DNA from 2 places in the Kitasatospora sp. NPDC057936 genome. Region 2 is predicted to be linked to the other one. Evidence: riboswitches for the same ligand, from Rfam matches in the RefSeq annotation. Region 2 holds a riboswitch; the other holds the start of a gene.

Region 1 (14,539 bases), on a different contig from region 2:
GCCGTTGCGCTCGATGCACGGGATCTGGACCAGGCCGCCGACCGGGTCGCAGGTGAGGCCGAGGTTGTGCTCGATGCCGATCTCGGCGGCGTTCTCGACCTGCTCGGGGGAGCCGCCGAGGACCTCGGCGAGGCCGCCCGCGGCCATCGAGCAGGCGGAGCCGACCTCGCCCTGGCAGCCGACCTCGGCGCCGGAGATGGAGGCGTTCTCCTTGAACAGCATGCCGATCGCGCCGGCCGCGAGGAGGAAGCGGACGATGCCGTCGTCGTCGGCGCCCGGGATGAAGTTCAGGTAGTAGTGCAGGGTGGCGGGGATGATCCCGGCCGCACCGTTGGTCGGCGCGGTGACCACCCGGCGGCCGGAGGCGTTCTCCTCGTTGACCGCCATCGCGTAGAGCGTCACCCACTCCATCGCGTTGGCCGGGCCGATGCCCTCGGCGCGCAGCGCGCGGGCCGCGGCCGCCGCCCGGCGGCGCACCTTGAGGCCGCCCGGCAGGATGCCCTCGCGGGACATGCCGGCGCGGACGCACTCCTGCATGACCTGCCAGATCTCCAGCAGCCCGGTGCGGATCTCCTCCTCGTTGCGCCAGGCCTTCTCGTTCTCCAGCATCAGGCCGGAGATCGACAGCCCGGTCTCGCGGGTGAGGCGCAGCAGCTCCTCGCCGGTGCGGAAGGGGTACTTCAGCGCGGTGTCGTCCGGCTTGACCCGGTCGGCGCCGATCGCGTCCTCGTCGACGACGAAGCCGCCGCCGACCGAGTAGTAGGTCTTCTCCAGCAGCGTCGAGCCGTCGGCCGCGAACGCCCACAGGGTCATCCCGTTGGCGTGGTACGGCAGCGAGCGGCGCCGGTGCAGGATCAGCTGGGTGTCGGGATCGAAGTCGATCGGGTGCTCGCCGAGCAGGCTGAGCCGCTTCTCGGCGGTGATCCGCTCGACGTCCCGGTCGGCCTGGTCGACGTCGACCGTGCGCGGGGAGTTGTTCTCCAGGCCGAGCAGGACGGCCTTCGGGGTGCCGTGGCCGTGGCCGGTGGCGCCGAGCGAGCCGTACAGCTCGGCGCGGACGCTCACCACCCCGGGCAGCAGGCCTTCGGACCGCAGCCGCCGGGCGAACATCCGGGCGGCGCGCATCGGGCCGACCGTGTGGGAGCTCGACGGGCCGATACCGATGGAGAAAAGGTCGAAGACACTGAGGGCCACGGGGGGACGTCCTTGTCTGGTCTCGTGGACGGACATTGCGTTGCTGTGCGTAGGCGCAGCATGAGGAGGGGCACCGCGCGTCTTTCCAGTGTGCGCGGTGCCCCGGAAACTCCCGTGGACGACCGGCGTGAGGCCGGTCACCCACCCCCGGCGATCAGAGGTTCGGGTAGAGCGGGTACTTCTCGGCCAGCGCGGTGACGCGGGCCTTCAGGCCGGCGGCGACGGTCTCGTCGAAGCCCGGCTTGAGGGCCTCGGCGATGATGTCGGCGACCTCGCGGAAGTCCTCGGCGCCGAAGCCGCGGGTGGCGAGGGCCGGGGTGCCGATGCGCAGGCCGGAGGTGACCATCGGCGGGCGCGGGTCGTTCGGGATCGCGTTGCGGTTGACCGTGATGCCGACCTCGTGGAGGCGGTCCTCGGCCTGCTGGCCGTCGAGCTGGCTGTTGCGCAGGTCGACCAGCACCAGGTGCACGTCGGTGCCGCCGGACAGCACGGAGGCGCCGGCCTCGGCGACGTCGGCCTGCAGCAGGCGCTCGGCGAGGATCCGGGCGCCGTCCAGGGTGCGCTGCTGGCGCTCCTTGAACTCCTCGGACGCGGCGACCTTGAACGCGACGGCCTTGCCCGCGATCACGTGCTCCAGCGGACCGCCCTGCTGGCCGGGGAAGACCGCGGAGTTGATCTTCTTGGCCCACTCGGCCTTCGACAGGATGACGCCGCCGCGCGGGCCGCCCAGGGTCTTGTGGGTCGTGGTGGTGACGACGTCCGCGTACGGCACCGGGTTCGGGTGCAGGCCCGCGGCCACCAGGCCGGCGAAGTGCGCCATGTCCACCATGAGCAGGGCGCCGACCTCGTCGGCGATGCGGCGGAACTCGGCGAAGTCGAGCTGGCGCGGGTAGGCGGACCAGCCGGCGATGATCAGCTTCGGCTGGTGCTCCTTGGCGAGGCGCTCGACCTCGGCCATGTCGACCTGGCCGCTCTTCTCGTCGACGTGGTACGCGGCCACGTTGTAGAGCTTGCCGGAGAAGTTGATCTTCATGCCGTGGGTCAGGTGACCGCCGTGGGCCAGGCTCAGGCCCAGGATGGTGTCGCCCGGCTGGATCAGCGCGAACATCGCGGCGGCGTTGGCCTGCGCGCCCGAGTGCGGCTGGACGTTGGCGTGCTCGGCGCCGAACAGGGCCTTGATGCGGTCGATCGCGATCTGCTCGACGACGTCGACGTGCTCGCAGCCGCCGTAGTAGCGGCGGCCGGGGTAGCCCTCGGCGTACTTGTTGGTGAGCACCGAGCCCTGGGCCTCCATGACCGCCACCGGGGCGAAGTTCTCGGAGGCGATCATTTCCAGGGTGGTCTGCTGGCGGTGCAGCTCGGCGTCGACCGCGGCGGCGATCTCCGGGTCGAGCGAGTGCAGGGATTCGTTGAGAACCGTCATGGTGTGGTCTTCCCGGGGCGAAGGAGGAATCGGGACCGCCGCGCGAAGTGCGCCCTCGGAAGGGCGGCGGCGGGTGACGGGTGGGCGGTGAGGGGGGCGGGCCGCCGCGCTGCGGCCCGCCGCGCCAAGGGCCTGGTCAGCCGCCGATGAAGGCGGTGTACTCGTCGGCGCTGAGCAGCTCGTCGGTGGACTCCACCTTGACCTTGAACAGCCAGCCGCCCTCGAACGGGGCGCTGTTGACCAGGGCGTTGTCGTCCAGGACGTCCTGGTTGACCTCGACGACCTCGCCGGTCACCGGGGAGTACAGGTCGCTGACCGACTTGGTGGACTCCAGCTCGCCGCAGGTCTCGCCGGCGGTCACCTCGTCGCCGACCTCGGGCAGCTGCACGTAGACGATGTCACCGAGCGCGTCCGCGGCGTGCTTGGTGATGCCGACCGTCGAGACACCGTCCTCGGCGGCCGTCAGCCACTCGTGCTCCTTGGTGTACTGCAGGTGCTGGGGGTTGCTCATGGCGTCATTCTCCAGGATGGGAAGCGGGTACGACGAAGCGGGCCGCCGCGCGGACGGCTTCGTCGCGGATCAGTGGTGACCGAGGGCCCGGGAAGATCCTCAGCGGGCGCGCTTGTAGAACGGCAGGGCGACGACCTCGACCGGCTCGTGCTTGCCGCGCACGTCCACCGCGACGGCGGTGCCGGGGGCGGCGTGGGCCGCGTCGACGTAGGCGATCGCGATCGGCTTGCCCAGCGTCGGGGACGGCGCGCCCGAGGTGATCCGGCCGATCGGGGCGCCGTCGGCGGAGACCACCGTGTACTCGGCGCGCGGCACGCGCTTGCCCTCGGAGACCAGGCCCACCAGGACGCGCGGCGGGGTCGACTCCGCCTCGGCGGCGGCCTTCTCCAGGGCCTTGCGGCCGACGAAGGCGCCGTCGTTGGTGGTCTTGTCGAAGCGGACGACCCGGCCGAGGCCGGCGTCGAACGGGGTCAGGTCGGTGGAGAGCTCGTGCCCGTACAGCGGCATGCCCGCCTCCAGGCGCAGGGTGTCGCGGCAGGACAGGCCGCACGGCACCAGGCCGTGGCCCTCGCCGGCGGCGGTCAGCGCCTGCCAGACCGGCTCGGCGTCGGCCGGGGCGCAGAAGATCTCGAAGCCGTCCTCGCCGGTGTAGCCGGTGCGGGCGAGCAGCACGTCCCGGTCGGCCACCCGGGCCGGGAGGATCGCGTAGTACTTCAGGCCGGGCAGGTCGGCCTCGGTGGTCTTCGCGAGGATCGCGGTGGACTCCGGGCCCTGGACGGCGATCAGCGCGTAGGTGTCGCGGTCGTCGGTGACGACGGCGTCGAAGCCCTTGGCGCGGGCGATCAGCTCGTCCAGCACCAGCTGGGCGTTGGAGGCGTTGGCGACGACGAGGAAGGAGTCCTCGCGCAGGCGGTAGACGATCAGGTCGTCCAGGATGCCGCCGTCCTCGGCGCAGATCATGGTGTAGCGGGCGCGCAGCACGCCGAGGGCGGAGACGAAGCCGACCAGCGCGTGGTCCAGCATCTCGCCGGCCTGCGGGCCGGTCACGGTGATCTCGCCCATGTGGGACAGGTCGAACAGACCGGCCTTGGTGCGGACGGCGAGGTGCTCCTCGCGCTCGCTGCCGTAACGCAGCGGCATGTCCCAGCCGGCGAAGTCGGTCATGGTCGCGCCGAGGGCGCGGTGCAGCGCGTCGAGCGCGGTGAGGCGGAGGGACGACATGGCCTGGGAACTCCTCGGTCTGGGCACTCAGGGGTGCACGCGCCGGACCGGACCCGCTCGGGGACCGACTCCTGCGCGCGGGCATGCGGCGGCGTGGGTCTCCCCATCTGTCGTCGAACCTGAGAGCTTCACCGCGCAGCGGCCCGTCGCTGTTTCCAGCTTTCCGGACAGGATGGCGGCTTGCACCGTGGGTGGGCGCACGACAGGCCGTGCGCCGCTTTCCAGATGTGCCTAACCCGTGCGGTAGGGGGGCCTGAGAGATTCCGGGGAGGACTTGCTCCTTCGGCGCCGGCCGTGCCACCAGACGGGGCACTCCGGACTCTCCCGCGCGGGTTCGAGCGGCCGGTATGGAGTTAGTGGGGCCGACTGCGCACGACGCCGTCGGACGCGCACATCATGGCACGTCCGCGGCACCGATGGGAGGGGGGACCCGGTCACACCCCACAGGGGACCCGGCCACACGCCACACAAGGGAACACGCACCCTAGACTGCTGCGCGTCGGCAGCAGTGGGCGGCCGACCGGCAGAGGGCGGTACAGGGGCGCATGGGGTACCCGGTGGAGCAGCAGCAGGGGTGGGGCGGCCCGGACACGCCGCCACCGGGCGGGGCCTGGCCGGCCAACGAGCTGGAGCAGGTGCTCACCGCCGCGCTGGGCGATCCGGGCGCGACGCCGCGGGTGGTCGAGGTGCTGGCCCGCAGCCAGGTGTGGATCCCGCTGCCCGCCGGCGGCGACCCGCAGGGGCAGTCGCTGGACCTGCCGACGATCGAGCTGGGCGGCGAGCCGTACGTCCCGGTCTTCTCCTCGCAGGAGGTGTTCCTCCAGCAGGCGCCGGGGATGGCGTTCGCGGTCGCCCCGGCCTGGGAGTTCGCCCGCGGGCTGCCGTTGGGCGTCGGGATCGCCGTCAACCCCGAGGCCGCGGTGGGCATCCCGGTGCCGCCGCAGGGCGTCGCCGAGCTGCGCCGCGGTCCGCGCGAGGACCGCTGGGAGGACCCCTCGGCGCCGACCGGTGGCCGGGTCGCGCTGCGCGAGCCCGTGCCGGGGGAGGACCCGGAGCACTTCCTGGCCGTCTGCCGGGCCGAACTCGCCGCCCTGCCGGGAGTGTTGACCGCGCGCCGCGCGCTCGCGAGCATCGAGGGCGAGCCGACCGTGATGTTCATCGGCGTGCAGCTGGACCCGGCCGCCCCGGCCGACCCGGCGGCGGTGAACGAGGCGCTCGGCCGCGCGCTGGGAACCGCGCCGCTGCCCGGCGGCGTCCACCTCGTGCTGCTCGACCTCGCCGACGATCCGGTGGTCGAGTGGCTGCTCACCCGGGTGCTGCCGTTCTACGCGCGGGTGTGACGGGGTCCGTTCGTAGGCACGTCGCCGTGGCGTCGGCCGGTGCCGCGCCATAGGGTGCGTGCAGACGGCCGACGGGCCGGCGGCAGGTGAGGAAAGAGGCGCGGCGAGGTGGGCGCATGAGTGCGGGAGCGGTGTCCGGTGGTGCACCGGGGCCCTGGGGCCAGGCACCGGCCGGACGCCCCGGCGCGGATCCGGGCGTGCTGGAGCGCGCGCTGCGCGAGGTCGCGCCGGAGCGCTACGAGGCGTACGAGCAACTGCTCCGCGCCCTGGCCGAGGGCCAGGTCTGGATGCTGCTGTGGCACGGCACCCCGGGCAGCCCGGACGCCCAGTACGGGAACATGGAGATCAGCGGCCACGGCTACGCGCCGGCCGTCACCTCCCCCGAGCAGCTGGCGGCCTCCGGCTGGGCGCGCGCCCACGAGGTCGTCTCCGGGCGCGAGATCGCCGCGTCGCTGTACCGCACCCGCTGGGGCCTGTGGCTGAACCCGCACGCCCCGGGCGGCGGGGTCGGCGTGCCGTGGGCGGACCTGCGGCGGATCGCGGGGGGCCTGGACCGGCTGCCGGCCGGGCCGCTGAGGCTCAGCGAGCCGCAGGTGAACGCCCAGCAGTTCTTCGCGCTGCTGGAGCACCAGGCGCGCGAGGTGCGGGCCGTCCGGGCGCTGCGCCGGGCCTGGGTGCAGCCGGCCGTGGGCGAACCGTACCTGGCCATCGGCCTGGACCTGTACGACGGCTCCCCGCCGGCCGTGGAGGCGGTGCGCGCGCTGATGCAGCGGGCGATCGCGGTGGCCCCGGAGGGGCTGGCGGTGTCCACGGTGGCGATGGCGGACGAGTACGACCCGGTGGCGCTGTGGATGCGGGCCAAGGCGCGGCCGTTCTACGACCGCGAGGCGGCCGGGCTCGCCCGGCCGACCGGTGCCTACCCACCGGTGCCGCCGCCGGGCCACCAGGCGCCGCCGTACTACCCGCAGCAGACCGGGCCGGGCTGGCACGGGCAGCCGCAGCCGCAGCCGCCCCAGCGGCCGTGGCCCGGATACCCGGGGCGCTGAACCGCTAAACCCGCCAAAACCCATTTCCAGAAGCCGACTTGACTTTGCGTCAGGTCGGCTTCGGCGTTTTCCGGACGACTTCGCGGCTGCGGGTGTCAGGCATCTTGACACGGTTATCACGACCGTGTGAAGAGGGATATGCCGATGATCGTGGAGGTGCATGCACGCAGATCACAGTTGGGCATCTGTCGCTTGGCAGGGCTGGCGCAAGCCAGTTCGGATGGCAGAGAGTTCTGCGCAACGCACCGCGCGAACTCGGAACCCCACAAAGGTCAACGCGCACGCCGACCGCTCCAGCCACGCGACGCCCATCCCGCGTGGTGGCAGTGCACCGTGCACGACGCACTGCCGCACTGCCGCGAAACCCCGCTCCTTAGCACCTCCGCACGTCCGCATAGCCGCACCGCCGAAGCCGGCGACCGGCACCCGTGGGCCGGCCACCGTCGGCGAGGGGACCTACTGACATGACCACATCCGTCACCACCGCCGGGAACGATCCGGAGGCACCCGCCCCCGCGAGCCCGGCCCAGAAGATCGAGGGCCGCTCCCTCGGCCAGATCGCCTGGACCCGTTTCAAACGGGACAAACTGGCCGTCGTCGGCGGCATCGTCGTGATCCTGCTGATCCTGCTCGCCGTGCTGGCCAAGCCGATCGAGGGACTGTTCGGCCTCGACCCGGACGCCTTCAACCAGGACCTGCTGGACGCCAACCTCGGCGGTCTGCCGCTCGGGGACTGGGGCGGCATGAGCTGGGACCACCCGCTGGGCGTCGACCCCCTCACCGGCCGCGACCTGCTCGCCCGTGTCATCGAGGGCTCCTGGGTCTCCCTGCTGGTCGCCTTCGGCGCGACGCTGCTGTCCAACACGATCGGCACCGTGCTCGGCGTCATGGCCGGCTACTACGGCGGCTGGGTGGACACGCTGATCAGCCGGATCATGGACGTCTTCCTCGCGTTCCCGCTGCTGCTCTTCGCGATCGCGATCTCGACCTCGCTGCAGGGCGGCGCGTTCGGCCTGCACGGCCTCCCGCTGCACCTCCTGGTGCTGATCTTCGTGATCGGCTTCTTCAACTGGCCCTACATGGGCCGGATCGTGCGCGGACAGACCCTCTCGCTGCGCGAGCGGGAGTTCGTGCACGCGGCCCGCAGCCTCGGCGCCCGCGGCCCGTTCATCCTGTTCAAGGAACTGCTGCCCAACCTGGTCGGTCCGATCCTGGTCTACTCGACCCTGCTGATCCCGACCAACATCCTCTTCGAGGCGGGCCTCAGCTTCCTCGGCGTCGGCATCCAGCCCCCGCAGGCCTCCTGGGGCGGCATGCTCAACGACGCGATCAAGTACTACCAGGTGGACCCCCAGTTCATGGTGGTCCCCGGTCTGGCGATCTTCCTCACCGTGCTCGCCTTCAACCTGCTCGGCGACGGGCTGCGTGACGCCCTCGATCCCAAGAGCAACTGACCCTGCGTCAGGAACCTTCACCGTTTCCACATCCTCAAGGGGTTGATCTCACCCATGCGTAGGTCCCGTACCGTCGCGCTGACCGCGGTGGCAGCTGCCGCAGTCCTCGTCGTGACCGGATGCACGTCCAGCAAGACCACAGGTGGCTCCTCCAGCAGCGCGGCCGGCGGCGGCGCCGACGCCGCCACGAAGGGGGTCGTCAACGCCTCGGACAAGAAGGGCGGGACGGTCACCTACGAGATGAAGGGCACCCCGGACTCCTTCGACCCGGGCAACACCTACTACGCCTACATCTACAACTTCTCGCGCCTGTACGGGCGTCCGCTGACCACCTTCGCCCCGGGCCCCGGCGCGCAGGGCAACAAGCTCGTCCCGGACCTCGCGGCCGGCCTCGGCCAGCCCAGCGCCGACGGCCTGACCTGGACGTACAAGCTGCGTCCCGGCCTGAAGTACGACGACGGCTCCGCGATCACCTCGAAGGACGTCAAGTACGCCGTCGAGCGCTCCAACTTCGCGCCGGACGTGAACTCCAACGGCCCGACCTACTTCCACGACCTGCTGGTCGACAACGCCACGCCTTACCAGGGTCCGTACAAGGACAAGGAAGGCGGCCTGAACTCGATCGAGACCCCGGACGACCTGACCATCGTCTTCCACCTGAAGCAGCCGTTCGCGGACTTCGACTACCTGGTCAGCGCCCCGCAGACGGTCCCGGTCCCGCAGGCCAAGGACGACGGCGCCGGCTACGTCAAGCACGTGGTCTCCTCGGGCACCTACAAGTTCGCGTCCTACGACGACGGCAAGCAGCTCTCCCTGGTGCCGAACACCAACTGGGACCCGAGCACCGACCCGATCCGCAAGCAGCTCGCGGACAAGATCGTGGTCAAGATGGGCATGGACCAGGCCACCATCGACAAGGACCTGATCGCCGGCAACGCGCAGGTCGACCTGGTGGGCCTGGGCGTCGACCCGCAGACCCAGGCGCAGATCCTGCAGAACCCGAAGCTCAAGGCCAGCAGCGACAGCTCCTACGGCGGCCGCCTGATCTACACCGCGATCAACACCAAGGTCGCGCCGTTCGACAACGTCGAGTGCCGCAAGGCCGTCCAGTACGCGATCGACAAGCTCTCGGTGCAGACCGTCGAGGGCGGCCCGATCCGCGGCGCGATCGCCAGCACCGTGCTCCCGCCGGACATCCCGGGCCACCAGGACTTCAACACCTGGGCGACCCCGGACAACAAGGGTGACGAGGGCAAGGCCAAGGACGCCCTCAAGGCCTGCGGCAAGCCGGACGGCTTCAGCACCGTGATCTCCGCCCGCACCGAGCGCGACCCCGAGATCCAGGCGGCGACCGCGATCCAGGCCGCGCTGAAGAAGGTCGGCATCAACGTCGAGATCCAGAAGTACCCGCAGGGCAAGTACTTCTCGGACAACGCCGGTTCCCCGCAGTTCACCCAGGACCACAACATCGGCCTGATGATGATGCAGTGGGGCGCCGACTGGCCGACCGGCTACGGCTTCCTGCAGCAGATCGCCGACGGCCGCGCCATCAAGGCCTCCGGCAACAGCAACCTGGCCCAGCTGAACGACCCCGCGATCAACAAGCTGCTGGACGACGCGATCGCCAACACCGACCAGGCGGCCCGCGAGAAGATCTACGGCGACATCGACAAGAAGATCATGGACCAGGCGGTCTACGTCCCGCTGATGTACGCCAAGGTCTTCCTGTACCGCCCGGACAACGCCACCAACCTGGTCTCCACGTCGGCCTTCTCGGGCCAGTACGACTACCTGAACATCGGCACCACCAAGTAAAGAGCCTGGCTCCGCATCCCTGAAGGCAGGTGAAGGCAGCGGCGCCCGCCACCGTCCGGCAGACCCCGGACGGTGGCGGGCCGCCGGAGCCGCCCAACTGTGTTTGCCTACATCATCCGCAGGACATTCGCGGCCGTCGTACTGCTGCTGGTGGTCAGCGCGGTCACCTTCGCGATCTTCTTCCTGCTCCCGCGCATCGCCGGCGAGACCGCCGACCAGCTGGCCGCCCAGTACGTCGGGAAGAACCCGTCGCCGGAGGCGATCGCGGCCGTCAAGAGTAACCTCGGGTTCGACCAGCCGCTGTACACCCAGTACTGGAACTTCCTGAAGGGCCTGGTCGGCGGCGCCGAGTACAAGTTCGGCCCGGACCCGGTCACCTGCCACGTACCGTGCTTCGGCTACTCCTTCAAGAACCACCTCGAAGTCTGGCCCGAGCTCACCAAGCGCATCCCGATCACGCTCTCGCTGGCCATCGGCGCGGCCGTGCTCTGGCTGGTCTCCGGTGTCACCACCGGCGTCATCTCCGCCCTCAAGCCGCGCTCGGTCTTCGACCGCATCGCCATGGGCATCTCGCTCGCCGGCGTCTCGCTGCCGGTCTTCTTCACCGGCGCGCTGCTGCTCACGGTCTTCAGCTACGAGTGGCCGATCCTGGACAACCTCCAGTACGTCGACTTCACCGACGACCCGATCATGTGGGCCCGCAACCTGATCCTCCCGTGGATCTCGCTGGCCTTCCTCTACTCGGCCCTCTACGCCCGGCTCACCCGCGCCGGGATGCTGGAGACGATGAGCGAGGACTACATCCGCACCGCCCGGGCCAAGGGCCTGGTCGAGCGCAAGGTCGTCACCCGGCACGGGCTGCGCGCCGCGCTCACCCCCGTCGTCACCATCTTCGGCATGGACCTCGGCCTGCTCCTCGGCGGTGCGCTCATCACCGAACAGGTCTTCTCGCTGCAGGGCGTCGGCGCCTTCGCCGTCCAGGCGATCTCCGACAACGACCTGCCGAAGATCCTCGGCGTCACCCTGCTCGCCGCCTTCTTCATCGTCGTCTGCAACCTCGTGGTCGACCTCCTGTACGCCCTCGTCGACCCCCGGGTGAGGCTCTCGTGACCGAGCTCCAGAAGACCACGGCGCCCGCCGCGCAGACCCCGGCCGGCGACCCGTTCCTCTCCGTCCGCGACCTGCGGATCCACTTCGACACCGACGACGGCCTGGTCCGCTCGGTGGACGGGGTCAGCTTCGACCTGCACAAGGGCCGCACCCTCGGCATCGTCGGCGAGTCCGGCTCCGGCAAGTCCGTCACCTCGCTCGGCATCATGGGCCTGCACCGCTCCAAGCGGGCCCGGATCAGCGGCGAGATCCGGCTGAACGGCGAGGAACTGGTCTCGGCCGGCCCGGAACGGGTGCGCCAGCTGCGCGGCCGCGAGATGGCGATGATCTTCCAGGACCCGCTGACCGCGATGCACCCCTACTACACGGTCGGGGCGCAGATCGTCGAGGCCTACCGGGTGCACCACCCGGACGCGTCCAAGCGGGCGGCCCGCGCCCGCGCGATCGAGATGCTCGACCGCGTCGGCATCCCGCAGCCCGACCGCCGCGTGGACGACTACCCGCACCAGTTCTCCGGCGGCATGCGCCAGCGCGCGATGATCGCCATGGCCCTGGTCAACGACCCCTCCCTGCTGATCGCCGACGAGCCCACCACCGCCCTGGACGTCACCGTCCAGGCGCAGATCCTGGACCTCATCCGCGACCTCCAGGAGGAGTTCGGCTCCGCCGTCATCATCATCACCCACGACCTCGGGGTGGTCGCCGAGCTCGCCGACGACATCCTCGTCATGTACGGCGGCAAGTGCATCGAGCGCGGCCCCGCCGAGACCCTCTTCGACGCGCCCGAACACCCCTACACCTGGGGCCTGCTGGGCTCCATGCCGCGCCTCGACCGGGAGCTCCAGGACCGGCTCGTCCCGGTCAAGGGCACGCCGCCCAGCCTGATCAACGTGCCCGGCGGCTGTGCCTTCCACCCGCGCTGCCCGTACGCCGGGCAGACCGGCGGGCGCTCCACGAGCGAGGTCCCGGTGCTGGCCGAGGCCGCGCCCGGGCACCACGCGGCCTGCCACCTCGCGGCCGCCGAGCGGCACCGCATCTTCGCCGAAGAGATCGCGCCCCGGCTGTGAGCCCGGCCTCGTACCACCTTTCTGGAGAGAACCGATGACGGACACTCAGGCGGCCGCGCCCCAGGCACAGTTGAACGGGGCGTCGCCGGCGCCCGCCTCCGACCGCGAGCCGCTGCTGAAGGTGACCGGTCTGACCCGGCACTTCCCGATCCGCGGCGGGCTGCTGCGGCGCCAGACCGGCGCGGTGCGGGCCGTCGACGGCATCGACTTCACCGTCAACGCCGGCGAGACGCTGGGCGTCGTCGGCGAGTCCGGCTGCGGCAAGTCGACGATGGGCCGACTGGTCACCCGGCTCGACGAGCCGACCGCCGGCACGATCGAGTTCGAGGGCACCGACATCACCCACCTGGGCGTCGGCGCGATGCGGCCGCTGCGCCGCGACATCCAGATGATCTTCCAGGACCCGTACTCCTCGCTCAACCCGCGGCACACCGTCGGCACCATCGTCGGCGCACCGTTCAAGCTCCAGAACGCGGTGCCCGAGGGCGGGCTCAAGAAGGCCGTCCAGGAACTGCTGGAGCTGTGCGGGCTCAGCCCCGAGCACTACAACCGCTACCCGCACGAGTTCTCCGGCGGCCAGCGCCAGCGCATCGGCATCGCCCGGGCGCTCGCCCTGCGGCCCAAGATGATCGTCGCCGACGAGCCGGTCTCCGCGCTCGACGTCTCGATCCAGGCCCAGGTGGTCAACCTGCTGGACGACCTCCAGCGCGAGCTCGGCCTGACCTACCTGATCATCGCGCACGACCTCTCGGTGGTCCGGCACGTCTCGGACCGGGTCGCCGTGATGTACCTCGGCAAGGTCGTCGAGATCGCCGACCGGGACTCGCTCTACCGCAACCCGATGCACCCCTACACCACCGCGCTGATGTCCGCGGTGCCGGTGCCCGACCCGCGCCGCCGCCAGCGCGCCGGCCGCGAGCGCATCCTGCTGAAGGGCGACGTCCCCTCGCCGATCAACCCGCCCAGCGGCTGCCGCTTCCGCACCCGCTGCTGGAAGGCGCAGGAGATCTGTGCCACACAGGAGCCCCCGCTGGCCGTCATGCGGACCGGGCACCAAGTGGCGTGCCACTTCCCCGAGCAGAGCGAGGGGAACGACTAGCACGGCCCGGAGAACACCCGGACGGGCACCCTCGTGGACGCGACGGCCTGACGCACCGGGCGCCGGAGGACGTCGGAGGGGGAGGTCCGCGCAGGTCATAGTTGTTCCCGTGACCTCGCAGATCTTCCCCTCCGACGTGCAGCAGTCGCTGGACCTCGTCGGCATCTTCGTCTTCGCCCTCTCCGGAGGGCTGCTCGCCGTCCGCAAGAACATGGACATCTTCGGGATCTGCGTGCTCGCCGAGGTCACCGCGCTCGGCGGCGGTGTCATGCGCGACCTCGTCATCGGGGCCACCCCGGTCGCCGCGTTCAGCAACCTCGGCTACTTCCTGACGCCGCTCGCGGCCGGTTTCGTCGTCTTCTTCCTGCACCCCGAGGTCGAGCGGATCAACCGCGCCGTCCAGACGCTCGACGCGCTCGGGCTCGGACTGTTCTGCGTCACCGGCACCGCCAAGGCCCACGACTACGGGCTCGGCGCCGTCGCGTCCGTCGCGCTCGGCATGGTCACCGCGGCCGGCGGCGGCGTCGTCCGGGACGTCCTCGCCGGGGAGATCCCCTCACTGCTGCGCTGGGACCGCGAGATCTACGCCGTGCCCGCCCTGGTCGGCGCCGCCCTGGTCGCCGTGCTGATCGGCCTCGACCGGCTCACCGGCGCCACCGGCACCGCCGCCGCGCTCACCGCCTTCGTGCTGCGGATGCTCGCCCTCAAGTACGGCTGGCGCGCCCCGCGGGCCTGGCACCGCAACGGTTCTCGCACCAGCGAGGAGTAGGCGAGCCGCCGTACGCCAGCGAGATCGCCTCCGCCGTGCACAGCAGCTCCGGCACCATCCGGGCCAGCTCGCCCGGCGGCACCTCGCTCACCGGCGCGCTCACCGCGCACGCCGCGACCGTCCGCCCGCCGCTGCCCGACACCGGCGCGGCCACGCACGTCACCGGCTCGCGGTGCTCGGCGGACTCCGCCGCCCAGCCCCGGCGGCGCACCGCCGCCAGCTCCGGCGGCAGCTCCTCCTCGCGGGCGCCGTCCTCCGGCCGCCCGGCCAGCAGCACCCGGCCGATCGCCGTCCCCGCGGCCGGCGCGCGCCGCCCGATCCGCGACGGCCGCCGGGCGCCGGGCCCGGCGACCTCGTCGACGTACAGCACCTCGCCGTCCTCCAGCACGGCCAGCTGGACGGTGAGTCCGCTGCGCGCGTTCAGCGCGGCCAGGTACGGCGCGGCCACCTGGCGGACGTCGATCTCCTCCAGCGCCCGGTGCGCCAGCGA
Region 2 (14,539 bases):
GAAGATGGCATGACAGAGCTGGTTACCGCTAGGTACGTGCAGCAGGTTTCCCGCTTTGTTACCCACGGGTTCAGACCAGCCCCCACCCGCTCGGCCACCGATCCCCCTCCCCGAACCCCCTCCCCGAACCCCCGCCCCGGCCACCCGCACCCGCCGCACCCGCGACACCCGCACCCGCCACACCCGCCGCACTCACACCAGCCGCGACCCGCCCCCGCCCGCCCCGAGCACCGCCGCGAGGTCGTCCGCCAGCCGCGGCGCCTCGTCCGGCCGGAGGTCGGCCGTGGTGATCCGGATCCCGGGCGGCGACTGGATCCGGTACCGCGCGCCGGGCGCCGCGACCCATCCGCGCTGCACGAGCGCGGTGAGCGCGGAGGTCTCGTCCGGCACGGGCACCCAGACGTTCAGCCCGCTCTCGCCGTGCGCCGCGATGCCGCGCGCCGCGAGCTCGCCGAGCAGCGCGTCCCGGCGGGCCCGGTAGACGGCGGCCACGGTGGCGACGGGCGCCGCGTCGGTGCGCCAGAGCTCGGCGACCGTCCGCTGGAGCAGCTGGCTGACCCAGCCCGCGCCGAGCCGCAGCCGCCCGGAGACACGCCCGATGGTGTCCGCGTCACCGACCGCGACGGACAGCCGCAGGTCGGGCCCGTACGCCTTGGCCGCCGAGCGCACGACCGCCCAGTGCCGCGAACCGGCGCCGGCCAGCGGGTGGTAGGCCTGGTCGACCATGCCGTGCCCGTGGTCGTCCTCGATCAGCAGCACGTCGGGGTGCCCGGCCAGCACCTCGCGCAGGGCCGCGGCCCGGGCGGCGGTGAGTGCGGCGCCGGTCGGGTTCTGGGCCCGGCTGGTGACGATCACGGCGCGGGCGCCCTCGTCGAGCGCCGCGGCGAGCGAGTCGGGCAGCGGGCCCTCGTCGTCGAGCCGGACGGGCGCGGGCCGCAGGCCCATCGCGGGCAGCAGGTCGAGCAGGCTGCCCCAGCCCGGGTCCTCGACGGCCACCGCGTCGCCGGGGCGCAGCCGGGTGCCGAGGATGCGCTCGACGGTGTCGAGGGAGCCGGAGGCGACGGCGATCGGGCCGCCGGGCAGGCCGTCGGCCCCGAAGGAGGCGCGGGCGAGGGCGAGCAGGCCCGGGTCGACGGAGGGGTGACCGTAGAGGACGGGTTCGGCGCGGGCCGCCTCCGCCGCGGCGGCGAGGGCCGGGGCGAGGTCGGGCAGGAGGGCCGGGTCGGGGTTGCCGGCGGACAGGTCGCGGGCGTGCGGGGGCACGGGCACGCGGATCTGGTCGCGGGTGGTGAGGGCGGGCCGGGGCAGGATGCGGCTGCCCTTGCGGCCGGCGGTCTCGATCACGCCGCGGTCGCGCAGCAGGCGGTAGGCGGCGGCGACGGTGTTGGCGTTGACGCCGAGCTCGGCGGCGAGGTCGCGCAGCGGGGGCAGCGCGGTTCCGGGCGCGAGCTGCCCGCCACTGACGCCCTGTTCGATGTGGGCCGCGATTTCGCTGGCGCGTCGCCCTTTCAGCGGATAGTCTCCTAGCACAAAGCAAATTATGCACTAGTACATAGAGGTTTGTCATGTCGGTCCCTGCCACGGACAGCACCACGTCGGACGCCACCGCCACCACCACCTCGGCCTCCGCCGCCGGTGCCACCTACGCCCGCACCGCCCGCACCACGCCGACGCGCTACAAGGACCGCGCCACCTGGGAGCGGGACGCGATCCACGCGATACTCGACAGCACCTACCTCTGCCACCTCGGCTTCGTCGCCGACGGCGCACCGGTCGTCCTGCCGACGATCTACGCCCGCGTCGGCGACCGCCTCTACGTCCACGGCTCGACGGGCAGCCGCCCGATGCGCGGCGCCAAGGACGACGAGGGCCTGAAGGTCTGCGTCACCGTCACCCTCGTCGACGCGCTCGTGCTGACCAAGTCCGCGTTCAACCACTCCGTCAACTTCCGTTCGGTGGTGGCGCACGGCACCGCCCACCAGGTCACCGACCCGGAGGAGCTGAACGTCGCCCTGGACGCGCTGGTCGACCAGACCGTCCCCGGCCGCTCCGCCGAGGTCCGCCCGGCCAACGCCAAGGAGCTCGCCGCCACCGCCGTGATCCGCCTCGACCTGGACGAGGTCTCCGCCAAGTCCCGCGACGACGGCGCCAACGACGAGCCGGGGGACGTCGACCTGCCCTACTGGGCCGGCGTCGTCCCCGTCACCAGCGGCTTCGGCACCCCCGCTCCGGCCGCCTCCACCACCGTCCCGCTCCCCGCGCACCTGCGCGAGCTGGCCGGCTGACGAAGGCACCCCGCCGATGCACGACCAGACCCAGATCCAGACCCAGAACGAGAACGAGAACGCGTCATGCTGATCCGCTCCTGGGACCGCGGCGACGAGGCCGAGTGGCGCGCCTGGCTCGCCGAGGGCCGGGACTTCGGCCTGCTCGCCGCCAACGGCGGGCAGGGCGAAGGCCCCGTCCTGGTCCCGACGCACTTCCTGCTCGACGCCGACCGCGGCGAGATCCTGCTGCACCTCGCCGCGCCCAACCCGCTGCTCGCCGCCGTCCGGGCCGACCCGCACGTCACCCTCGCGGTCACCGACGGCTACGCCTTCGCCCCCGGCCACTGGCGCGGCGCACCCGGCACGCCCACCAGCTACTACGCGTCCGTCCACTTCCAGTGCGCGGCGGAGATCGTCGAGTCGGCCGCGGGGAAGGCCGAGATCCTCAACCGCCAGCTGGCACACTTCCAGCCCGAGACCCCGGACACCCGGGTCGTCCCGGGCGAGGGGGAGTTCTCCCGGCTGCTCCCGGGCCTGCGCGGACTGCGCCTGACGGTCCTCCAGGTGCGCGCCAAGTTCAAGTACGACGACAAGAAGCCGGCCGACGAGCAGCACGCGATCGCCGACCGCCTCGCCGAACGCGGCGGCGGCCAGGACACCCTGGCCCGCACCCAGCTGCTGCGCCGCAACCAGCGGCGCACCGCCGGCTGAGCCCGCGTCACCCCGGAGCACACGGGCCGCACGCCCCACCCCGCGCCCAGCGCCCCGCGCCCGACCACAGGCCGCACACCCGGCCACCCCACCACCCGGCCACCCGGCCACCCGCCTGACACGGCATCACCCGATCGGCCCACGAAACCGGGCCTCGGCCCCCCGCCACTGGTCGAATGTGAGACGTACCCTGCCCGCCCGGCGGAGCCGGCGGCCCCGCACGCCGCCGTCCCCGCCGGGCGGGCCCGTCCACCTCGGGGAGCGCGCGTGTCCACAACCAACACCCGGTCCACCGCCGGAGAGGCCCACCTCGGACACGTCGTGTTCATCTCCGCGGCCGCGGCGATGGGCGGTTTCCTGTTCGGCTACGACAGCGCCGTGATCAACGGCGCGGTCACCGGCATCCAGAAGCACTTCGGAGTGGGCAACGGCGAGACGGCGTTCGTCGTGGCCATCGCGCTGCTCGGCTCGGCCGCCGGCGCGGTGGCCGCCGGCCGGCTCGCCGACCACCTCGGCCGGGTGCGCACGATGCTGCTGGCGGCGACGCTCTTCGCGATCAGCGGCCTCGGCTCGATGTTCCCGCCGAGCATCCAGGTGCTCGCCACCTGGCGCGTGGTCGGCGGCGTCGCGATCGGCATCGCCTCCGTCATCGCCCCCACCTACATCGCCGAGGTCGCCCCCACCGCGTACCGCGGCCGGCTCGCGTCGTTCCAGCAGATGGCGATCGTGCTCGGCATCACCGTCTCCCAGCTGGCGAACTGGGCGCTCAACCAGGCCGCCGGCGGCGAGTCCACCGGCCACCTCGGCGGCGTCCAGGCCTGGCAGTGGATGCTCGGCGTCGAGACCATCCCGGCGCTGGTGTACGGCCTGATGGCGCTCGCCATCCCCGAGTCGCCGCGCTTCCTGATCGCCGACCACCGCGAGGCGCAGGCCCGCAAGGTGCTCAGGGAGGTCGAGGGCGAGGACGTCGACCTGGACGCCCGGGTCGCCGAGATCCGCGCGGTGCTGGAGTCCGCGCACAAGCCGCGCCTGAGGGACCTGCTCGGCGGCCGCTTCGGCCTCCTGCCGATCGTCTGGGTGGGCATCGGCGCCTCGGCGTTCCAGCAGTTCGTCGGCATCAACGTGATCTTCTACTACTCGTCGCTCCTGTGGCAGTCGGTCGGCATCAACGAGTCCAACTCGCTGCTGATCAGCCTCTCCACCTCGATCGTCAACGTGATCGGCACGGTGATCGCGATGGTGCTGGTGGACCGGATCGGCCGCAAGCCGCTCGCCCTCGCCGGCTCGATCGGCATGGCGCTGGCGCTCGCCACCGCCGCCTGGGCGTTCTCCTACCGGCACGGCACCGGCGACACCGCGACGCTCGACAACACCCACGCCACCGTCGCCCTGGTCGCCGCGCACGTCTTCGTGCTCTGCTTCGCCTTCTCCTGGGGCGTGGTGGTCTGGGTGCTGCTCGGCGAGATGTTCCCCAACCGGATCCGCGCCCTCGCCCTGTCCGTCGCCGCCTCGGCCCAGTGGATCGCCAACTGGGCCATCACCGTGAGCTTCCCGGACCTCGCCGACTGGAACCTCTCGGCGACGTACGTGATCTACGCGGCCTTCGCGCTGCTCTCCATCCCGTTCGTGGCCTTCTGCATCAAGGAGACCAAGGGCCGCGCCCTGGAGGAAATGGGCTGACCCCGACCCCCACCGACGCCCCCCAACGGTCCCCACCGACGACCGCCGCAGGACGACCGCCGCACGCGGCCCGACCCACCGAGAGGAAGCCATGCCAGACCAGGGCGGCTCCCGGCAGAACCTCACCTTCCCGAGCAACGGCCGCACCGCGCACGGCTACCTGGCCCGCCCGCCCCAGGGCGTCGGCCCCGGCCTCGTCCTCGTCCAGGAGTGGTGGGGCCTCACCACCCACGTCGCCACGATGGCCGACCGCTTCGCCGCCGAGGGCTTCACCGTCCTCGCGCCCGACCTGTACGGCGGCGCGACGACCCACGACGGCGCCGAAGCCGCCCGCCTCAAGCGCGAGCTGCCCGTCGAGCACGCCGTGACGGACCTCGCCGGCGCCGTCGACCACCTGCTCGCCCTGGACGGCGTCGTCGGCGACGCGGTCGGCGTGGTCGGCTTCTGCATGGGCGGCGGCTTCGCGCTGCTGCTGGCCGCCCGCGCGGGCGACAAGGTGTCCGCCGCCGTCCCCTTCTACGGCCTCCCGCCCGACCCGGACTTCGACTACCGCGGCCTCACCGCCCACGTCCTCGGCCACTTCGGCGAGCACGACCGCTCGATCCCGATGTCCGCCGTCGACGAGGCCGCCACCCGCATCGGCGAGGCCACCGACATCCGCCCGGAGATCCACTTCTACCCGGCCGGACACGCCTTCATGAACGACGAGAACCCGCTCGGCACCTACGACGCCCTCCAGGCCCGCACCGCCTGGCGCCGCACCCTGAGCTTCCTCCGGGGCCACCTCGGGTGACTCCCGCACCCGGCTCCGCGAGCGCCCCCTGCGCCCCGCGTGCGCCCTGCGTCCGCCAGGTGGTGCGCAACCACCGGCGCACGCGGTTCGTCCGACCAGGTGAGTCATTCACCACCACCTGGGGGGCCACTGGTGCCGAAGCCTCTGCTGTTCCTGGACGTCGACGGCGTCCTCAACCCGGTCTGCCCGCACCCGGACGCCGGGTTCGACGCCCACACCCTGCTCGGCTACTCGGTCCTGCTCTCCGCCCGCCACGGCGACTGGCTGCGCGAACTCGCCGACACGTACGAACTCGTGTGGGCCACCACCTGGGAGGAGCACGCCAACACCCACATCTCCCCCGCGATCGGCCTGCCCGAACTCCCCTTCGTCCGCTTCACCGGCTACGTCCCGCAGCCCGGCGACCCGCGCGTCCCCCTCATGCAACTGTTCTCGTCCCGCAAGTGGGCCCCACTGCTGCGCTACGCCGGAGGCCGCCCGTTCGCGTGGATGGACGATGTCATCCCCCAGCGCCTGGTGCGCAATTCACTGTGGCGCCGCGACCGCGTCCTGCTGCCCATCGACCCCGGCCAGGGCCTGGAACGCCGCCACGTCGACCGACTCCTCGCCCGCCCGCCGAGGTCCCAGAGCAAGCTGACGCTCAAGGGGTAGGCAGCACAGGCTCAAGGAGTAGGCAGCTAGCTCAAGGAATGGGCACCAGGCTTAAGGAGTGGGCAACCAGCTGACGTGCCCGGCGAGCAGCGCGTACCCGACGAAGGCCACCGTGTCGATCAGCGCGTGCGCCACCACCAGCGGCATCACCCGCCCCCACCGCCGGTAGGCCAGGCAGAACACCGCGCCCATGACCATGTTGCCGACCAGCCCGCCGACGCCCTGGTACAGGTGGTACGAGCCGCGCAGCACCGAACTCGCGACCAGCGCCGCCGGCCACGACCACCCCAACTGCCCGAGCCGGCGCAGCAGGTAGCCGAGGACGACGACCTCCTCCAGGATCGCGTTCTGCCACGCGGACAGCACGAGCACCGGCACCCGCCACCACACGTCCGGCAGCCCCGACGGCGCCACCGTCAGGTTGTACCCGGCCGCCTGGGACGCCAGGTACAGCAGCAGCCCGGACCCGCCGATCGCGGCGGCGACGCCCGCGCCCCGCCCGAGGTCGCGCAGCTTCTGCCGCAGGTCGAAGCCGAGCACGCGCAGCGCCGCGCCCTCGCGCACCAGCAGGTAGCCGACCAGGACGACGGGCATCAGCCCGCGCCCGATGTAGTAGAGCTGCCAGGTCAGGTCGAGCCACGGCCGCCCGGGCGCCCGTGAGCCGTTCAGGGTCGCGACCTGCTGGCCGAGCGAGAGCGGCGCGGTGAGCGAGCCCGCGAAGTCGATGACCGCGCTGATGCCGCTGGCCCCGAGCGACAGCCCGAGGACGATCAGCAGCTCGGCACCGAGCAGCCGGCGCGTGGGCCGGGCGGTCTCCGGTTCGGTCGGGACGGTGGTCACGGGCGGGCTCCAGTGCGGCGATCAGGCCTCCGGCCGTCGGCCGACCACCGGGGCGATCATCCTGACACAGCGGCCGCGCGATCCGGCCGGCGGGCACTGGTGCCGTGGCCGGACGGGTCCACCGCGTTGCGGCTCCCGGCCACGGCGTTACCCCACCGCGTTGCGGCTCCCGGCCACGGCGCTACCCCACCGGCCAGGTGTGCACCGGCTCGCCGCCCCGCATGTGCTCGATGTACCGCCGGGTCATCGCCGCGAGCGCCGCCGGCCGGTCCATCCCGTACCGTTCCCGCAGCCGGTGGAAGGTCGCGCTCTGCCAGGCCGCGCCGTTGGTCCGCCGCAGGCAGCGCTGCTCGATGATCCCGAGGTAGCGGTCCCGGTCGGCCGGCTCCACGCCCCACGCGTCCAGGCCCTGGTAGGCCATCGGCAGCAGCTCGCCGAGCACCAGGTCGACGGCGGACACCGTGGTCAGCCCGCCGCCGCGCCCCGCCCGGCCCGAGCGCGGCCACTGGAAGACGGCGTCGACGCCGTACCGCGCCGCCTGCCGGAAGTTCTCGTCCGCCCGGTCGAACGGCAGCCTGGTCCACACCGGCCGCGACTGCTCGGCCAGCACCCGCACCACCCCGTAGTAGAAGGCCGCGTTGGCCAGGGTGTCGGCGACCGTCGGCCCGGCCGGCAGTGCCCGGTTCTCCACCCGCAGGTGCGGCACCCCGCCGCTCACGTCGTACACCGGCCGGTTCCACCGGTAGATCGTCCCGTTGTGCAGCCGCATCTCCGCCAGCCGGGGCGCGCCGCCGGAGGCCAGCACCTTCAGCGGGTCCTCGTCGTCGCAGATCGGCAGCAGCGCCGGGAAGTAGCGCAGGTTCTCCTCGAACAGGTCGTACGCCGAGTCCACCCAGCGCTCGCCGAACCACGTGATCGGGCGTACGCCCTGCGCCTTGAGCTCCGCCGTACGGGTGTCGCAGGCCTGCTGGAACAGCACCGGCCTGGTCTCGCGCCACAGCTCCCGCCCGAACAGGAACGGCGAGTTGGCGCCCAGCGCGAGCTGCGGCCCGCAGATCGCCTGCGCCGCGTTCCACACCGAGGAGAACCGCTGCGGCGTCACCTGGAGGTGCAGCTGGAGCGAGGTCGCCGCCGCCTCCGCGACCATGGTGATCGACTCCAGCTGGAGGCGCTCGACGCCCTCGATGTCCAGCGAGATGTCCTCGCCGCGGGCGGCCAGGATCTGGTCGCTCAGCAGGCTGTACCGCTGGTTGTGGGACATCGCGTCCAGCCCGGTGTGGTCGTGCTCCAGCGTCGGCAGGATGCCCACCATGACGATCCGCGCGCCGGCCTCGGCCGCCCGCCGGTCGGCGTAGCGCAGCCCGGTGTCGATCTCCTCGCGCAGTTCCTCGAAGACGTGCCCGCCCAGCCGGTGCGGCGCGATGTTCACCTCGATGTTGAACCGGCCGAGCTCGGTCTGGAAGTCGCTGGAGCCGATCGAGCTCAGCACCTGCGCGTTGCGCATCACCGGCAGGCCCTGCTCGTCGGCCAGGTTGAGCTCGATCTCCACGCCCATCACCGCGCGCGGGCGGTCGAAGCGGTCCTCCTGCAGCATCCGCCCGAGCGCGTCGAGGCAGGCCTGGAGCTTTCGTCGGTACAGCTGCCGGTCCGCCAGATCCGCACGCGTCGCCACGACCTTCTCGCCCATGGTCCCCTCCTCCTGAGCCACCGGCCGACCGACCGTGCCAGACATCATGCCCGCCCGGAAGATCGATACCCGAAGGCGTGTACTGGCTTGCAATGCAAGGAAACTGACGACTATTCAGAGTATCTGCCGACTTGCCCGGCGCCACCGCCTGTGATAAACAGGTCACCCTGCGCACCTGTTCGATAGAATTCGCACTGCGCTCCGGCCGGTCCGCTCCCCGCCCCGAGGCCCTCGTCGAGGGCGGCGACCGCGCCGGCTCCGCGATCCTGCACAACCGGACACGGCCAGGTCCCGTCACCGTTGACACACCGCGCCACGCCGGTATGCCGCACTCGCACGCCGATCTCACACGGAGAGGCGACCTCGCCATGACACTGCAGACCCCGCAACCCCCACCGAGCGCCCTGCGCGCGGTCCTCGCCGCACTCGACTCGGAGACCGCGCTGCGCCAGCCCGCCGCCGCAGCGCTGCGTCATCCGGCCGGCCCCCTGCTGCCCGCCCACCCGCTCGCCGTCCACGTCCTGGACGGCCCGCACCCCGAGCTCACCGCCGCCCGCCGGACGGGCTGGCGCTTCCTGATCAAGGACGGCGCCGACGTGGCCGCCGCCGCCGAAGTGGTGCTGGACATCGAGGGCCACACCTTCTCCCACTTCACCGCCGGCCCCTACCTGGACTCCACGGTCCGGGCGCTGCGCCAGGCCTGGCAGCTCGCGCAGGGCTCCCGGGTACGCCACCAGCCCCGCCTGCTGACCTTCCCCGGCCAGTACGCGACGGCGCTGTGGCTGCACAGCCCCGACACCGGCCCGGCCGCCGACCTGCTGATCCCGCTCGCCCCGGCCCCGCTCGGCGTCACCGCGCACCGCGCGTACCCGGCCGCCGAGCTCCTCCCGCTGCTCGCACGCGCCCCCCTCGCCAAGCCGCTGCTCCTCGGCACCTCCTGACCCGGACACCCCTGGCGACACCCCCGACCCCAGGGCTCTCCGGACCTCTCACCCACCCGGACGGGTCACCGTCCATGGCCCTGATGGGTCACCTTGCGCCTGACCCGTCTGTGCGTATTTCGCCACCAGCCCCACCTGAACGGGTGATCTCTGCGCGGGAGTTGTGGCGCATGTCACCAAATCGCTGCGCGCACGTCCGCAGATGCCGACACTGGGAACCAGCGTGGAAGGACCACCTGTCCTACCCACTTGAGCGCCGCTCAACACCTGGTCGGCGCGCGGACAGGATCCGACTGCGCGGCGGTTCCCGACGGCTCGCCGTCGGCGGCCGCCCCACGGGGAGGATCGCAGAGCGAAGCGAGGGTACGCATGTGCCAGCACCGTCCTGAGTGCCCGTCGGCCGAGTCCGAGGACCGCGAGGCTGCCGTCCCGGTGGCCTGCCACCCGGAGCAGGGCTGGAGCCTGCTCTGCAACGGTGTCCTCATGTTCGAGGACACCGGAGAGCTGCTGCCCGACGGCCGGGTGATCGCACCGCGCCGCCCGGTCGCCCACGCGGCCTGACCCGCAGTCCGACCCGCGGCCTGACCCGCGGTCCGACCGTACGCACGCACCATCAGCGGGGGCAGTCCACGAGAACGGGGCAGGGCCCCGGCGAACGCACCGCCGGGGCCCTGCCACTCACGCCTGCCGGATCCGGCTCAGACGCCGTACTCGTCAAGCGGCGGGCACGAGCAGACCAGGTTGCGGTCGCCGTACGCGCCGTCGATCCGGCTGACCGGCGGCCAGTACTTGTCCGCCGGGTTCACGCCCGCCGGGAAGACGGCCTCCTGCCGCGAGTAGCCGTGCGCCCAGTCGCCGGCCAGGGTGGCGGCGATGTGCGGGGCGTTGCACAGCGGGTTGTCGTCGGCCGCCCACTCGCCCGAGCCGACCTTGTCGATCTCGGCGCGGATCGCGATCATCGTGTCGCAGAACCGGTCGATCTCGTGCAGGTCCTCCGACTCGGTCGGCTCGATCATCAGCGTGCCGGCCACCGGGAACGACATCGTCGGCGCGTGGAAGCCGTAGTCGATCAGGCGCTTGGCGATGTCGTCCACCGTCACGCCCGTCTCCTTGGTGAGCGGACGCAGGTCGATGATGCACTCGTGCGCGACCAGCCCGCCCGGCCCGGTGTAGAGCACCGGGAAGTGCGGGGCCAGGCGCTTGGCGATGTAGTTGGCGTTCAGCACGGCGACCTGGGTCGCGTGCTTGAGGCCCTCGCCGCCCATCAGGCGGACGTACGCCCAGGAGATCGGCAGGATCGCGGCCGAGCCCCACGGCGCCGCCGAGATCGGGCCGACACCGGTGGCCGGGCCGGCCTCCTCCTGCAGCGGGTGGTTCGGCAGGTACGGCGCCAGGTGGGCGCGCACCGCGACCGGGCCGACGCCCGGGCCGCCACCGCCGTGCGGGATGCAGAAGGTCTTGTGCAGGTTCAGGTGCGAGACGTCCGCGCCGAACTTGCCCGGCTTGGCGAGGCCGACCAGGGCGTTCAGGTTGGCGCCGTCCACGTACACCTGGCCGCCGGCCTCGTGCACCAGGGCGCAGATCTGGGTGATCTCGGTCTCGTACACGCCGTGGGTGGACGGGTAGGTGACCATCAGCACCGACAGGCTGTCGCGGTGCTTCTCGATCTTGGCCTTCAGGTCCTCGACGTCCACGTCGCCGTCGACGAGGGTCTTCACCACGACGACCCGCATGCCGGCCATCACGGCGGAGGCCGCGTTGGTGCCGTGCGCGGAGGACGGGATCAGGCAGACGTCGCGCTGGGTGTCGCCGTTGGCGTGGTGGTAGGCGCGGACGGCCAGCAGGCCGGCCAGCTCGCCCTGCGAACCGGCGTTCGGCTGGATCGAGACGGCGTCGTAGCCGGTGACCTCGACCAGCTGCTGCTCCAGCTGGCGGATCAGGGTCAGGAAGCCCTGGGCCTGGTCGATCGGCGCGAACGGGTGCAGCTGGCCGAACTCCGGCCAGGTCACCGGCTCCATCTCGGTGGTCGCGTTGAGCTTCATGGTGCAGGAGCCCAGCGGGATCATGCCGCGGTCCAGCGCGTAGTCCCGGTCCGACAGGCGGCGCAGGTAGCGCAGCATGGCGGTCTCCGAGCGGTGGCTGTGGAAGACCGGGTGGGTGAGGTACTCGTCCTCGCGCAGCAGCGCGGCGGGCAGCGCCTCGGCGGTCTCGGCGGCCTCGACGGCGGGCACGCCGAACGCGGCCCAGACGCCGGCCAGGTGCTCACGGGTGGTGGTCTCGTCGGTGGAGACCGAGATCCGGTCCTCGCCGTCCTGGTACACGTTGATGCCGTTGGCGCGGGCGGCGGCAGCGATCTCGGCGGCGCGGCCCGGGACGACGGCGGTGACGGTGTCGAAGAACTCGCCGTGCAGCAGCTCGACGCCGCCGGCCCGCAGGCCCTCGGCGAGGGCGGCGGCGTAGCGGTGGGTGCGGCGGGCGATGTCGGCCAGGCCGTCCGGGCCGTGGTAGACGGCGTACATCGAGGCCATGACGGCGAGCAGCACCTGGGCGGTGCAGATGTTGCTGGTGGCCTTCTCTCGGCGGATGTGCTGCTCGCGGGTCTGCAGCGCCAGGCGGTAGGCGCGGTTGCCGTCCGAGTCGACGGAGACGCCGACCAGGCGGCCGGGCAGCGAGCGGGCGTACTCGGCGCGCACCGACAGGTAGCCGGCGTGCGGGCCGCCGAAGCCCATCGGCACGCCGAAGCGCTGCGAGGTGCCGCAGGCGATGTCGGCGCCGAGCGCGCCGGGCGACTTGAGCAGGGTCAGCGCCAGCAGGTCGGCGGCGACCGCGACGATCGCGCCGAGGCCGTGGGCCTGCTCGATGACGGGGGCGAGGTCGCGCACGACACCGGTGGCACCCGGGTACTGGAGCAGCACGCCGAAGACGCCGCGCTCGGCGATCTCGGCCGGGATGCCCTCGGAGAGGTCGGCCACGACGACCTCGACACCGGTCGGCACGGCGCGGGTGTTGATCACCGCGACGGTCTGCGGCAGGGTCTCGGCGTCGACGAGGAACACGCCGCCCTTGACCTTGGTGACGCGGCGGGCCAGCGCCATCGCCTCGGCGGCGGCGGTGGACTCGTCGAGCAGCGAGGAGCCCGAGGTGGGCAGGCCGGTCAGGTCGGAGACCAGGGTCTGGAAGTTGAGCAGCGCCTCCAGGCGGCCCTGGGAGATCTCCGGCTGGTACGGGGTGTACGCGGTGTACCAGGCCGGGTTCTCCAGGACGTTGCGCAGGATCACCGGCGGGGTGAAGGTGCCGTAGTAGCCCAGGCCGATCATCGGCTGGAGCACCTGGTTGCGGCCGGCCAGTTCGCGCAGCTCCGCGAGGACCTGGGCCTCGCTGCGGCCGGCGGGCAGGTCCAGACCCGTGATGGAACGGATCGCCTCGGGCACGGCGGTGGCGGCGAGCTCGTCCAGCGAGCCGTAGCCGACCTGCGCCAGCATCTTCTCCTGCGCGGCGGCGTCGGGGCCGATGTGGCGGTTCTCGAAGGGGCTGGCCTGCTCGAGCTCGGTGAGGGTGACGGCGCCGCTCGGGCGTCCCGCGTTCGACTGGGCGTTCATGGTGGTCGAGGCCTCCTGGTCACGGACCGGCGGGGGTACGCACGCCGGTCGGCCTGCACCGCTGCGGACAGCGGGTGGGCCTGGTGGCGGGCGGACCCGACAGGCCTCCCCCTCTGTCATCGGGACCTGAGAGCTTCGCCCGCGCGGCGCGCTGTGGGCGCTCCGCCGGCTTGCACCGTCGGTGAGGGTGGTGGCCGTCGGCTCCCTCGCCGGCGGTCCTGCCCTGCTTTCCAGAGTGACCTATCCCACACGGTACGGATGCCTGAGAGATTCCGGGGAGGAGTTGCTCCTTCGGCGCCCCGGCCAGCGGCTTTCGCCTTCGGGGACTCTCCCGAGCGGGCTCGGCGGTCGCGGCCCAGGGTACCAGCGGGAGCCCGTTCGATCACGGGTGTATCCGGTCACCCGGGGTCTACGCGCGTCCCCCGAACGGCCCACCCCGCAGCCCGTCCGGACGCACCCCGCTCGCGGCCGTCCGGTTGATGGCTTTTGGTGTGAAGTGGCGGACGGCACGGCTGCTCCGGCCGCCGTCCTGCGGGAGTTCCGCAGGCGCAGCGCACTGGAGGAAAGAGTGCAAACCGATATCGACCCCCGCGACCTCATCGGCCACAAGGCGGTCGACCGCAACGGAGACAAGATCGGCACGGTCGACGAGGTGTACCTGGACGACGCCACCGGCCAGCCCGAGTGGGCCGCCGTCCGCACCGGCATCTTCGGCCGGGACGCCTTCGTCCCGCTCACCACGAGCGAGTTCTCCGGCGACGAGCTCCGCGTGCCGTACGACAAGTCGCTGGTCAAGGACTCGCCGGACTTCGGCGTCGGCCAGCACCTGTCGCCGGCCCAGGAGCTCCAGCTCTACCGCTACTACGGCCTCGACACCCCGGTGAACGGCCGGCCGGTGAACGGCGACGCCGGACCGCCGCAGCCCGACCTCGACTTCGGCACCACCGCGGCCGCCACCACGACGACCGTCGCCCCCATGACCACGACCACCCTCACCACCGCTCCCACCACGACCGCCACGGAGGCCCACGTGCGGACCCTCAGCACCCCCGCGCCGACAGCCGCCCCGATGGCGGCCGCGACCACGACCGCCCAACCCCCCGTCGCCCAGCCCGCCGTCCAGCCCAAGCCCCAGAACGCCCCGGCGACCGAGGCCCCGTCCGCCCCCAGCGGCCCGGTCGAGATCACCTGCCGCGAGGAGCGGCTGGACATCACCACCGAGTGGCACGTGCTGGGCACGGCGAAGCTGCGCAAGTACGTGACGAGCGAGCAGGTCGAGCGCCGGGTCCCGGTGGTCCGCGAACGCGTCCGGGTGGAGCGGATGCCGGTGGGCGACGCCGAGCGGGCGGCCCTCACCGAGAAGGAGATCG

What was found. A riboswitch is a leader RNA that binds a small molecule or an ion and turns the genes downstream of it on or off. The one in region 2 is predicted to bind glycine.
Region 1: another riboswitch for glycine. It lies ahead of gcvT (glycine cleavage system aminomethyltransferase GcvT); the one in region 2 lies ahead of gcvP (aminomethyl-transferring glycine dehydrogenase).

The regions. Positions count from the first base shown of each region.
Region 1 is NZ_JBHVPD010000015.1:37,990-52,528, reverse strand. It holds gene ACFVU9_RS10915 (L-serine ammonia-lyase) at 1-1,194, opposite strand, end outside; gene glyA (serine hydroxymethyltransferase) at 1,349-2,617, opposite strand; gene gcvH (glycine cleavage system protein GcvH) at 2,754-3,128, opposite strand; gene gcvT (glycine cleavage system aminomethyltransferase GcvT) at 3,228-4,349, opposite strand; glycine riboswitch at 4,581-4,686, opposite strand; gene ACFVU9_RS10895 (enhanced serine sensitivity protein SseB C-terminal domain-containing protein) at 4,895-5,689, shown strand; gene ACFVU9_RS10890 (enhanced serine sensitivity protein SseB C-terminal domain-containing protein) at 5,806-6,735, shown strand; gene ACFVU9_RS10885 (ABC transporter permease) at 7,200-8,189, shown strand; gene ACFVU9_RS10880 (ABC transporter substrate-binding protein) at 8,244-10,004, shown strand; gene ACFVU9_RS10875 (ABC transporter permease) at 10,104-11,114, shown strand; gene ACFVU9_RS10870 (ABC transporter ATP-binding protein) at 11,111-12,181, shown strand; gene ACFVU9_RS10865 (ABC transporter ATP-binding protein) at 12,216-13,280, shown strand; gene ACFVU9_RS10860 (trimeric intracellular cation channel family protein) at 13,390-14,049, shown strand; gene ACFVU9_RS10855 (IclR family transcriptional regulator) at 13,985-14,539, opposite strand, start outside.
Region 2 is NZ_JBHVPD010000150.1:413-14,951, reverse strand. It holds gene ACFVU9_RS43190 (aminotransferase class I/II-fold pyridoxal phosphate-dependent enzyme) at 193-1,530, opposite strand; gene ACFVU9_RS43185 (pyridoxamine 5'-phosphate oxidase family protein) at 1,566-2,285, shown strand; gene ACFVU9_RS43180 (FMN-binding negative transcriptional regulator) at 2,352-2,978, shown strand; gene ACFVU9_RS43175 (sugar porter family MFS transporter) at 3,324-4,658, shown strand; gene ACFVU9_RS43170 (dienelactone hydrolase family protein) at 4,750-5,451, shown strand; gene ACFVU9_RS43165 (HAD domain-containing protein) at 5,584-6,102, shown strand; gene ACFVU9_RS43160 (CPBP family intramembrane glutamic endopeptidase) at 6,154-6,942, opposite strand; gene ACFVU9_RS43155 (glutamate--cysteine ligase) at 7,124-8,629, opposite strand; gene ACFVU9_RS43150 (hypothetical protein) at 8,998-9,570, shown strand; gene ACFVU9_RS43145 (DUF5999 family protein) at 9,940-10,131, shown strand; gene gcvP (aminomethyl-transferring glycine dehydrogenase) at 10,269-13,169, opposite strand; glycine riboswitch at 13,410-13,513, opposite strand; partial or broken gene ACFVU9_RS43135 (PRC-barrel domain-containing protein) at 13,738-14,118, shown strand; gene ACFVU9_RS43130 (YsnF/AvaK domain-containing protein) at 14,146-14,539, shown strand, end outside.